Regions from separate parts of the Leisingera sp. ANG-S5 genome, predicted to be linked through region 3. Evidence: riboswitches for the same ligand, from Rfam matches in the RefSeq annotation. Region 3 holds a riboswitch; each other region holds the start of a gene.
The links. Region 3 has a riboswitch for cobalamin ahead of RA25_RS19005 (ABC transporter substrate-binding protein). Riboswitches for the same ligand answer to the same signal wherever they lie in the genome.
Positions count from the first base shown of each region.

Region 1: another riboswitch for cobalamin. It lies ahead of RA25_RS14065 (DUF1636 family protein); the one in region 3 lies ahead of RA25_RS19005 (ABC transporter substrate-binding protein).
Region 2: another riboswitch for cobalamin. It lies ahead of RA25_RS15700 (aromatic ring-hydroxylating oxygenase subunit alpha); the one in region 3 lies ahead of RA25_RS19005 (ABC transporter substrate-binding protein).

Region 1 covers NZ_JWLH01000009.1:46,454-50,303, reverse strand. Annotated here, with positions in the region: gene glpD (glycerol-3-phosphate dehydrogenase) at 1-1,074, shown strand, start outside; gene cobO (cob(I)yrinic acid a,c-diamide adenosyltransferase) at 1,161-1,796, opposite strand; cobalamin riboswitch at 1,848-2,057, shown strand; gene RA25_RS14065 (DUF1636 family protein) at 2,155-2,565, shown strand; gene cobW (cobalamin biosynthesis protein CobW) at 2,568-3,602, shown strand; gene cobN (cobaltochelatase subunit CobN) at 3,746-3,850, shown strand, end outside.
Region 2 covers NZ_JWLH01000010.1:233,087-236,936, reverse strand. Annotated here, with positions in the region: gene rpiB (ribose 5-phosphate isomerase B) at 1-33, opposite strand, end outside; gene RA25_RS15705 (hybrid-cluster NAD(P)-dependent oxidoreductase) at 174-1,259, opposite strand; gene RA25_RS15700 (aromatic ring-hydroxylating oxygenase subunit alpha) at 1,264-2,499, opposite strand; cobalamin riboswitch at 2,607-2,805, opposite strand; gene RA25_RS15695 (dihydrofolate reductase family protein) at 3,062-3,613, shown strand; gene RA25_RS15690 (TetR/AcrR family transcriptional regulator) at 3,617-3,850, shown strand, end outside.
Region 3 covers NZ_JWLH01000016.1:88,224-92,073, forward strand. Annotated here, with positions in the region: gene RA25_RS18995 (ABC transporter ATP-binding protein) at 1-209, opposite strand, end outside; gene RA25_RS19000 (FecCD family ABC transporter permease) at 206-1,255, opposite strand; gene RA25_RS19005 (ABC transporter substrate-binding protein) at 1,252-2,262, opposite strand; cobalamin riboswitch at 2,402-2,594, opposite strand; gene RA25_RS19010 (chemotaxis protein CheW) at 2,733-3,850, opposite strand, start outside.

The DNA.
Region 1 (3,850 bases), on a different contig from region 3:
TATTCCGACTGCTGGATCGAGGACGCCCGCCTGGTCGTCCTGAACGCCCGCGACGCCCAGGCCCGCGGCGCCGAGATCCTGACCCGGACCAAGGTGCTGGCCGCTGAACGCCATGCGGACCACTGGGTGATCACCCTGCAGGATCAGGCCAGCGGCGAAACCCATCAGCGCCGCGCGAAAATGCTGATTAACGCGGGCGGGCCCTGGGTCGCCGATGTGCTGCATCAGAAGCTGGGCCAGAACAGCCGCGAGAACATCCGCCTGGTGCGCGGCAGCCATATCGTGGTGCCGAAACTGTTTGACCACGGGCGCTGCTACTTCTTCCAGGGAACCGACGGGCGGATCATCTTTGCCATTCCCTATGAGGAAGACTTCACCCTCATCGGCACAACGGACAGCGACCACTCCGATCCGGACACCGCGCCGGAATGCACCGCAAAGGAGCAGGACTACCTGATTGATTTTGCATCAGGATATTTCAATCAGCCGCTCAAGCGCGAGGATATTGTCTGGACCTATTCCGGCGTGCGCCCGCTTTATGACGACGGCGCCAGCTCTGCCACCGCGGCGACCCGCGAATATGTGCTGACACTGGATCAGGCACAGGCGCCCCTCTTGAATGTCTTCGGCGGCAAAATCACCACCTACCGCAAACTGGCCGAAGCGGCGCTGGCGAAAATCGGCGAGGTTTTCCCGCAGCTGCCCGCGGACTGGACCGCAGGCGTGGCCCTGCCCGGCGGCGATTTTGCGGTGGCGGATGTGGAAAAGCTGCGCGGCAAACTCGCGGCGGACTATCCGTTCCTTTCGCCCTATTGGACCCGCCGCCTGATCCGCGCCTATGGCACCGAGGCCTGGGCGGTTCTGGGCGAGGCCAAATCCGCGGCTGATATGGGGCAGGACTTCGGGGCGACGATCACCGCGCGGGAACTGGACTGGGCAATTGCCCGCGAATGGGTACGGACCGGAGACGACTACCTTTGGCGGCGCACCAAGCTGGGACTGCGGCTGGATGAAGCCCAGCGCGCCGCGGTGGATGCCTATATTCAAGGCAAGGCACAAACGCTCGCAGCATAACGCGAAGGGCAGCGCCCGTCCCGTCCCACTGGGGCGGGACGGGCGCTGCCCGGCCTTCGGCCAGGCGAAAGACCTTTGTGAGCTTCTTAAAACTCCACGCCCTTTTGCGCTTTCACGCCGGCGCGGAACGGGTGTTTGATCTGGCCCATCTCGGTCACCAGATCGGCGATCTCGATCAGCTCCTCCTTGGCGTTCCTGCCGGTCAGCACCACATGGGTCATCGGCGGCTTCTGCTCCACCAGGAACTCCAGCACCTCCTCCAGATCCAGATACTCATAACGCAGCGCGATGTTGATCTCGTCCAGCAGCACCATGGTATTGCGCTCGTCCAGGATCATCTCCTTGGCCTTCTCCCAGCCCTTCTGGGCGGCGGCGATGTCGCGCGCCTTGTCCTGGGTTTCCCAAGTGAACCCCTCGCCCATCGCATAGAACTGGCACAGATCGCTGAAGTTCTCCTCGATCAGGGTGCGCTCGCCGGTCTGCCAGGCGCCCTTGATGAACTGCACCACCGCAGATGGCATCCCATGGGCGATACAGCGCATGATCATGCCGAAGCCGGACGAGGACTTGCCCTTGCCCGGACCGGTGTGAACGATGATCAGGCCCTTCTCGCCCTCCTTGGTCTTCATCATCCGGTCGCGCGCGGCCTTCTTCTTGGCCATCTTTGAGGCGTGACGGGCGGCTTCTTCTTCTGAAATGCCGGTTTCGGACTTTTCGCTCATGGGGGCTCTCCAGCTGTTTGACCCCATGTCTTGACAAAGAAGCCCGCCATAGCGCAAGGGGGTTCAGCTGGTTCCTGTGAAAACAGGCGAAGAGGGAATGTGAAGGCCTTGCCAAGGCTCAAGCACAGCCGCCCCCGCGACCGTGACCGGATGAGGCCGCCATGCCACTGGGAATACGTCCCGGGAAGGCAGGATGGCCGGCAAGGCCTGAGCGCCTTGGCATCCGCAAGCCGGGAGACCTGCCAGCTAGAGAGAGATCAACGGGCAGACGGGGTGTTCTGCGACCGGGTGAGGGACTGGCACGACACAGTTCCTTTCTGGCCATCCCGCACGCCCTGCCGCGACAGGAGACGCGCTGATGGCTGACGATATGGCAGGCAAGACTGCCAGCACCCAGGGACCGGTCACGCTGACCGTTTGCCTCACCTGCCGCCGCGAGGGCGCCGACCCGGAGGCCGCCCGCCCCGGCGCCATCCTGCACGCAGCCCTGGAAGAAGCCGGAATGCCCGAAGGCGTTCGCCTGCGCGGCGTCGAATGCCTGTCCTCCTGCAAGCGCGGCTGCGCCGTGGCCTTGGTCGGCGGCGAAGAACGCTGGACCTATGTCTACGGCGACCTCGACCCGGACCAGCACGTCCCCGAAATTCTGGAAGGCGCCGCAGCCTATGCCGCCACCGCCGACGGTGTTGTGCCGTGGCGCGAGCGCCCGCAGACCTTCCGCAAGCAATCCGTTGCCCGCATCCCGCCGGCCAAGTTCTTCTCCGAGGAGTAAACATGAGCGACCTCAACAAGATCCCCGTCACCGTCATCACCGGCTTCCTCGGTGCGGGCAAGACCACCCTGATCCGCCACCTGATGCAGAACCCGCAGGGCAAGCGCCTGGCGGTTGTGGTCAATGAATTCGGCACCGCCGGTGTGGACGGCGACATCCTGAAATCCTGCGCCGATGAAAATTGCCCGGCGGAGAACATCATGGAGCTGGCCAACGGCTGCATCTGCTGCACCGTGGCGGATGACTTCATCCCCACCATCGAACAACTGATGGACCTGCCGGAAAAGCCCGATCACATCGTGATCGAGACCTCCGGTCTGGCGCTGCCCAAGCCGCTGCTCAAGGCCTTCGACTGGCCCGCCATCCGCTCCCGTATCACCGTGGACGGCGTGATTGCGCTGGCCGATGCCGAGGCCGTCGCCAAGGGCCAGTTCGCCCCCGATCTGGACGCGGTTGCCGCCCAGCGCGAAGCAGATGAGAGCCTGGACCACGAAACCCCGCTGTCGGAAGTCTTCGAAGACCAGGTCTCCTGCGCCGACATCGTGCTGCTGTCCAAGGCCGACCTGGCCGGCGACGCAGGCGTCGAGAAGGCCCGCGCGGTGATCGAGGCAGAAGCGCCGCGCAAGCTGCCGATCCTGCCGATGAGCGAAGGCGTCATCGACCCGCGCATCATCCTGGGCCTGAACGCCGCTGCCGAAGACGATCTGGAGGCCCGCCCCAGCCACCACGACGGCCACCACGACCACGAGCATGACGATTTTGAAAGCATCGTTGTCGAAATGGGCGAAGTCTCCGACCCGGAAGCGCTGCAGAATGCTATCGTGAAACTCGCCCGCGAGCGCAATATCCTGCGCGTCAAAGGCTATGTCGCGGTGGAGGGAAAACCGATGCGGATGCTGGTTCAGGCCGTGGGCGAGCGCCTGCGCGCCCAGTATGATCAGCCCTGGGGTGCGCAGCCGCGCAAGACCGCCCTGGTGGTCATCGCCGAGCATGACGACATCGACGAACAGGCCATCCGCGCCGAGCTGGGGGCCTGAAGCTGATGCCCCAAGGCGAAACTTCAAACGTTTCGCCCGGCGGTAACGCCGGGCAGCGCCCGACCTCCCACACGGGAGGGCGCTTCGCTTCCTCCCGAGGCCGGGCACTGCCCTCTGCTCTTCTTTCCGAAAGGGCCTGACCCATGCACGTCGTCTTCCGCGAAAGCCACGGCCTTGACGAGACCGACACCCCGCAAGACCTCGGGCAGACGCCCGCGGACCTTGTGGTGCTGTCCTTCTCCGACAGC
Region 2 (3,850 bases), on a different contig from region 3:
GCTGGAAAGGGCAATGCGTTTGCTGGCAGTCATGGTCTGATGGTCCTGTGTCGCAACGGGGGTATGAGGCTTGGCCCCGTGTTGACCAAGGGACGGGCGCGGCGTCAATCCCTTTATCGCCGCAGGCCCGGACCAGAAGGGAGCGGAGGGCCCGCGGGAGGCCCTCCGACAGATCAGATTTCCACTTCGACCCGGCCAATCGGGTTGGAGCAGCAGGCCAGGATATACCCTGCCTCCACGTCCTCTTCCGAGATGCCGCCGTTGTGGACCATATGCACGTCGCCTGCGGTCTTCTTGACCTTGCAGGTGCCGCAAATGCCGAAGGTGCATCCCGACGGGATGTTGAGGCCCGACGCCTTGGCCACTGCCAGCACGGTGTCGGTCTCGGTGCAGGTTGCGGTGACGCCCGACGCTGCAAAAGTGATCTCGGCGGCGGCGGTTTCTGCCGGAACAACATCGTCCAGCTCCGGCGCATCTGCCTCTGTCTCCACCGGCGCGCCAAAGCTTTCCTGGTTGTAGTTCTCCATGTCGAAGCCCAGACCGTTCAGCATGTCGCGCACCGCCTGCATGAACGGCTCCGGCCCGCAGCAATAGACCTCGCGCTCCAGGTAGTCACCGGCGATCAGGCCCAGCATGATCTGATTGAGCTGCCCGCGGTAGCCGGTCCAGACCTGATAGGGGTCGTCCTCCTCCACAACGAAGTGCAGCTTGATGCCCGGCACCCGCGCCGCCATGCCCTCAAGCTGGCGCCGGGCGATGATCTCGCTGGGGCGCTTGGCGCAGTTGATGAAACAGACGTCCGGCGATTGGCCGCGGTCGAACAGGTACTGGGTCATCGACAGGCTGGGTGTGATCCCGGAGCCTGCGGAGATGAACAGGAACTTGCCGTTCGGGCGCTTGGGCAGGGTGAACACGCCCGCCGGGCCGGAGGCCTTGAGGAACATGCCCGGTTTCAGGCTGTCCAGCATCCAGCGGGTGCCGATGCTGTCTCCTTGCGCCTTCACCGTCACTGAGATCGACAAGGGCCGCGACGGCGAGGAGCTGATCGTATAGGTCCGCCAGACTGTCTCCCCCGGCACCGGCAGCTCCAGGGTCAGGAACTGGCCCGGCTGGTATTTGAACCACGCGCCCGAAGGCGCGCGGAAGCTGAAGGTGGCGGTGTTCGGCGCTTCCGGCACGACAGAGACGCATTCCAGCATCTCGTCGTCCTTCCACGCCAGGGTTTCGTCCAGCGTCTCGAAGTTGGCCTGCAGTCCCATACGCTTACTCCGCCGCGATCAGGTGGCGGCCGGTCAGCGCGCGGGTCAGATGGTCGGCGTACCAGTTGGAGAACTGGATGACGCCGCTCTCCTGCACTTCCGAATAGGGACCGGGCTCATAAGCGGGCGAGTTGATGCCGCGCTGGTTGTCCTCTACCACGATGCGGTCCTCGTCGTTGGTGGCGACCCAGACCTCGGTCAGCCGCTTCAGGTCATAGTCCTGACCTTCCACCGCGTCCTTGTGCACCAGCCACTTGGTGGTGACTTCTGTCTCGGTCGGGCTGATCGGGGTCACCCGGAACACGATGGAATGATCTGGCAGGAAGTGGTTCCAGGTGGTCGGGTAATGGAACTTCAAGAGCGTGCCGGCATCGGCAAAGGGCACCCGGCCGAGTTTCTTGGCCACTGCCGCCTTGCCGTCCATGGTATAGCTCTCGGCGCCCTCGTTCAGTGGCATCCGCGCCACCCGGTACTGGCCGCGCGCATCGATCTGGAACTGTGCCGGCACGCCCGCCGCTTCGATCCGGTCGAAATGCTTTTGCAGATGCGGCGGGGTCTCACCGCCCTCGACGCCGGTCACCGACGGATCTTCCGGGAAGGTCCGGCACAGCGACGGGTGGTTGCCGCCGCAGTGGTAGCACTCGCGGTTGTTCTCCCAGACCAGCTTCCAGTTGCCGTTCTCGATGATTGAGCTTTCAAAGGCGACCTTGGCGTTGCCCAGGTCATGCGGCTCCAGATAGGGACGCGCAACCGCGGCGAAGGCATCGAAATCCGGCGCCTCATCCGCCAGGCAGATGTAGATCAGGCCGGCCAGGTCGCGGCAATGCACCGGCTTCAGCCCGTGTTTGGAGGCATCGAAATCCGGCCCCATGTCGCGCGCCCACAACAGCGAGCCGTCCAGCTCGTAGGTCCACTGGTGGTAGGGGCAGACCAGCTTGGGCGAATTGCCCTTCTTGGCCTTGCACACAACCGAACCGCGGTGGCGGCAGGCGTTGTGGAAGGCCCGCACCTCGCCATCGGTGCCGCGCACGATGATGACGTTATAGGTGCCGACTTGATGGGTCACGAAGTTGCCACCCTTCGGGATTTCGCAGGCCGGAATGGCAAACAGCCATTCGCGGTAGAAAATCTGGCGCATGTCCAGATCCAGCACGCCCGGATCGGTATAGAACGCCTGCTCCAGGGAATAGTTTTTCTGACGGGCGACCAGTTTGGCCAGAATTTCGCTGTCGTGAAGCATCTGCTTCTCTCCTTTGCCGCATCCCCGCGGCAGGTTGGCTTGGCTGCGGGCATGGATAGAGAGATTGCAGGCCACGCGCCTGCAACCGCCCCGCCGCCGCCCGCGGTTGACGTTTTCGGGGCAAGGCTGGTTTCCGGACTGTCCCGGGGCCATTCGGCGGCGGGGCCTGGCACCTTCCCGAAGCCGCTGCTTCAGTGGTTATTGCCATGCCTTGCCCGGGGTCACCGTTGCGGGGGCAGTGCCGGAATTTCACCAGCTTCCCAATTCTCCACCCCTAGGGGCGGCACCTTGCTGAAGCGGAAAATGCCCGAATCCCGCGCCGCCGGCGGAGACAAATCCGACCCGCCAAAACCGGAAAAAGACATGCATGTTTGCCATGCCTGCAGGGACAGGGATGTCCAGAATCTCAAACCGGCATCCGCCAGCCCGTTTGCGGCAAGCGCTTATCTTTCATGCGGTTAGGCGCTGCCAGCCGCTGCAGATCGATTCGCACGCAGCGAATCTTACGCTGGCCCCTTGGAACACGAATTGCATTTAACTATATGACGTATAGTTAAATGATATGCAGGAGAATCCGATGACCACCGGCCACGTCTTCATCGCCACCAGCCTCGACGGCTTCGTGGCCCGGCAGGACCATTCGCTGGACTGGCTGCTCAAACAGCCCGATGCCGAAGATGACGATGGCGGTTTTGCCGCCTTCATGGACAGCGTAGACGGGCTGGTCATGGGGACGGGCTCATTCCGCACCGTGCTGGGGTTCGGCCAATGGCCCTACACCAAACCGGTTGTGGTCCTCAGCAACAGCCTGAGTGAACAGGACATTCCCGAAGAGCTGAAGGACAAGGTGCGCCTCAGCACCGCCGCACCCGCAGACCTTATGCAGGAGCTGCAAGAGCAAGGCTGGACCCGCGCCTATGTCGACGGCGGCCGGATGGTGCAGTCCTTCCTGCGCCAGGGGCTGATCGCCGATCTGACCATCACAACGGTTCCGATCCTGATCGGCAGCGGCATCCCCCTGTTCGGCAGCCTGGACCGGGACATCGACCTCAAGGTGGCAAGCTCCCGCATCCTGCCCACCGGCATGGTCCAGACCACGTTCCAGGTGGCCTGACCAATGCCCCCGCGCATGGGTCGCCCGCCCAAGGGCAGCCGCACCCTCAGCAAGGATGATGTGCTGCAGAAAGCCTTGGAGCTGCTTGACGAAGGTGGCAGCAAGGCCCTCACGTTCAAGGCACTGGCTGCGGCGCTTGGCGTCACCCCTATGGCCGTTGCCCATCACGCCGGCACCAGGGACGAGATGATTGCATCCCTCGTCGCCATTGCATTTGAAGGCGCGGATGCACCGTCA
Region 3 (3,850 bases):
GTCAGCCGGGCCAGCGGTTGGTCCGCCAGCAGCACTTCGCCATGCGAGGGTTTGGCCAGGCCCGACAGCAGCCGCATCAGGGTTGATTTGCCGGAGCCGTTCGGGCCCACCAGCGCCAGCGTCTCACCCGGCTGCACCGCCAGCGAGACGTCCTGCAGCAGAGTTTTGCCGCGCACTGAGAAAGACAGGTTGCGGGCTTCGATCCTCATCTCGCAGTCCTTTGCCCGCGCACCAGGATCACCGCAAAGGACGGCGCCCCGATCAGAGCGGTGACCACCCCGATGGGAAGCACCTGGCCGGGGATGATGATGCGGGAGACGATATCGGCGGCGATCAGGAACACGGCGCCAGTCAGCGCCGCTGCTGGCATCAGCCTGCGGTGGCCGGGGCCTACCAGGAACCGTGCCGCATGCGGGATCACAAGGCCGACAAAGCCGATCGAGCCGACGATCGACACCATCACCGCGGTCATCAGCGCGGTGGCAAAAATCAGCACCACCTGCACCCGGCGGACCGTGATGCCAAGCGAGGCCGCGGAGTCGCTGCCAAAGGTGAAGGCGTCCAGGGCGCGGGCATGAAAGCGGCAGATCATCCAGCCCGCCAGCGCCAGCGGCACCGCCAGCCACACATCCGGCCAGCGCACACCGCTGAGGTTGCCCATCAGCCAGAACATGATGCCGCGGGCCTGATCCGCATTGGCGGATTTGGCGATAATGAAAGCGGTCAGCGCATTGAATAGCTGCGAGCCGGCAATGCCCGCTAACACGATCTGCGCCGCTGCGGCGCGGTTGCCCCCTGCCCCGGCGGCCCGCGCCAGAATGGCGACAAAGCCAAACGCCAGCAGTGCGCCGTTAAAGGCACCAAAGGACAGTGACAGGGCGCCGCCGCCAAGACCTGCAATGGTGACCGCCACCGCCCCGGTCGAGGCACCGGCCGATATGCCCAGAATGTAAGGGTCCGCCAGCGCGTTGCGCAGCAAGGCCTGCAGCACTACACCCGCAACCGCCAGCGCCGCCCCGCAGGCCGCAGCCACCAGCGCCCGCGGCAGCCGGTAGCTCCAGATGATGCCCTGATCCACCGGGTCCACCGGTAGGCCCGCCCCGGCCAGCTTGTTGGCCAAAACGGACAAGACAAGGTCAGGCGCAAGCGAGGTTTCCCCGATCATTGCGCCTGCCAGAACCGCCGCGGCCAGCACCGGCAGGGCAAGGCAAGCGCCCCGGATGCCCTGCCAGGCCAGTACGGCGGCTGCACTCATGCGCCGTTGCCAATCGCGCTGAGTTCTTCCGCCAGGTCTTCCAGCGCCGGGATGGCACGGATAGTGGCATCCATCGCCTGGGCGTCCATCACCACGATGCGGTTGTTTTTAACCGCATCCATCTGGCTGGCGACCGGGTCATTGCGCAAGAACTCAAGCTTCTTCTCGTAGTCATCAGCGGCAAAGCGGCGGCGGTCCATACGGGCAATCACGATCACCGTCGGGTTGGCTTTCGCGATGGTCTCCCAACCGACGGTCGGCCATTCCTCGTCGGTCTCAATGACGTTTTTCAGGCCCAGCTGCTGCATCATGTAGCCCGGTGCGCCCTTCTGGCCGGCCACGAACGGGTCGCTTTCCATCTCGGGCGAGGAGAACCAGAACACAGCGGAGGCGTCGTCCAGCGCAACCTCTTGCGCCTTGGCCACAGCCGCGGCCTCACGAGCCTTGTAGTCGGCGACCAGCTCAGCGCCTTTTTCTGCCTCGCCGAAGATCGCCGCCAATTCCTCAATGCCCTGATAGAGGCTGTCGGTGGTGAACATCTCGGTCCGGGTGCCGTCGCCGCCGGTGGTGTTGTCCTTGCCGACGCAGTCCGCGGGCATCACATAGGTCGGGATACCAAGATCATGAAACTGCTCGCGCTTGGCGACGATGCCTTCGGGGCCGATATGCCACTCATACTGGGCAGCCACCAGGCCCGGGCGCTTGGCCACAACGCTTTCAAAGCTTGGGTCATTGTCGGCCAGGCGCTCAACCTTGTCGTTCAGTGCGGCGTACTCGGGCAGAACATCGTTGAACCAGACCGAGGTGCCCAGCACCTTGCCACCCAGACCCAGCGCATAAAGTACCTCTGTTGCGGCTTGGCCAACGGTCACGGAGGACGCAACCGGTGCCTCGAAAGTGACGGTTTCACCGCAGTTTTGAATAGTCAGCGGAAAGTTTTCGCTGGCTGCTGCGGCCTGAGCTGCCGCAACGAATGAAAGGCCCATGAGGCCGGAACGCAGAAACATGATCTTCGATCTCCATGTGTCAATGACCGGAGAACGGGTGAAGGGCATTGACCAGCAAGGCGGAGGGTTTCCCCTTCTTGCGGCGCCAGGAACGGGCGACGCATCTAGCCGGCAACCTCCCCGGACAACCCCGTCCGGTGTGTTTCGGTTTTCACCGGCAGGTCTCCTGACTGGCGGGTCACTGTCTGTCCCGTCTTCCCGGACCCTTCAGGCCCAGTGACACGATGGGACAGCACTCGCCGCCTACAGTTGCGGGGGCAGTTCCGTTTGGCGCCAGGCGGCACCGCGGATTCCCTCTTAGCCCTTACGGGACCGGTAAAGCGCGGGTAGCGCATCACTTCTCTTGCGGCAAGAAAAACTTCGTCGGTCAGCAGAATTCTTCGGGTCTAGTCATGCAACTCCACGCTCCGTGCAGGCATCGACCCAGGACCCGCGGCAGTTAATTGCAGAATCCGAAGGCGCAGAGCGCTCTAGGCCGCCTTGAAGCACCGGTCCACCAATGCGTTCGTATCCAGGATCAAAATCGACTCGAACCTGCCGTCTGGCGTTTTGTGCTGCAGGCACCCGGATACATCCTCAGCAATGCTCTTGGAGGTATTCTGCTGGTCCAAGGGCTTCAGTTCAGCCACGCGGTTCTCCGTCGTGATGATTATTTCATCGACAGTGTCCACGAGGATTCCAAACTTTTGCGCGTCATGCTTGAAAATCAGCACTTTCTGATCGCGGCCGGACCCGGGCGGCAGCCCATACAGCACCCGTGGATTGAAAAGGGTGATAAGCTCTCCCCGCAAATTCAGGATGCCTTCGACGAAGCTCAGTGAAAACGGCGGTTCGAGCAGGTCCAAAGGACGGTTGATCACTTCGCTGACTTCAGAGGTGTCGAGCGCGAACCGTTTCTCGAAAGTGAACTTGATAAATGTGCGCCTTGCCGCGCGGGCTTCCAGTTCAGCGGCCTCTTCTTCCGATTTCTCGGGTGGAAAAATCTCCTGGCAGGCTTTGGCCGCAGCCACAAAACTTGGCTCCTGCAAGAGCTTTGCCGGATCAAGCATCATGACAATTTGGTTGTTCTTATCCAGCAGACACCCGTTCACAAGATCACCGCGCGGCAGGGCCAGTTTGGCAAAGGGCAAAACTTCATCCTCGAAATAGGGCAGGATGCTGTCGATGGAAAAGACCATGAGCCCGACCGGCCCTTCTGCGGTGTCGATGATCAGCATTCTGCGCTCCTTGGGGATCGTGGCCCCAAGCACAAATTTTGCACTATCTCCCATGAAGCCGCGGAAATCTATGACGGGCAGAATAACGCCGCGCAGATTTGCAGTGCCGATCACATTGCCACCCGCCAGCAGCGACTGTTCCAGCTTGGGAACGGTTCTGACCTCCTTTACAAACCTCAGGTCAATGGCGCAGGTCGTGTGGCCGGTTTGAAACGAAACGCAGGCGAGCTTTTTGCCTCTGCTGAGTTTGACCGTTTCCTGTCCGGGGCCGTTGTCAGCCCGCGGCAGTTTTTCCAGGTTCAGCAGTTCGTGCGGGTCTAGGACCTGAACCAGCCTTTCGCCGTCATTGAATTTCAAAACCCCGTCGATAA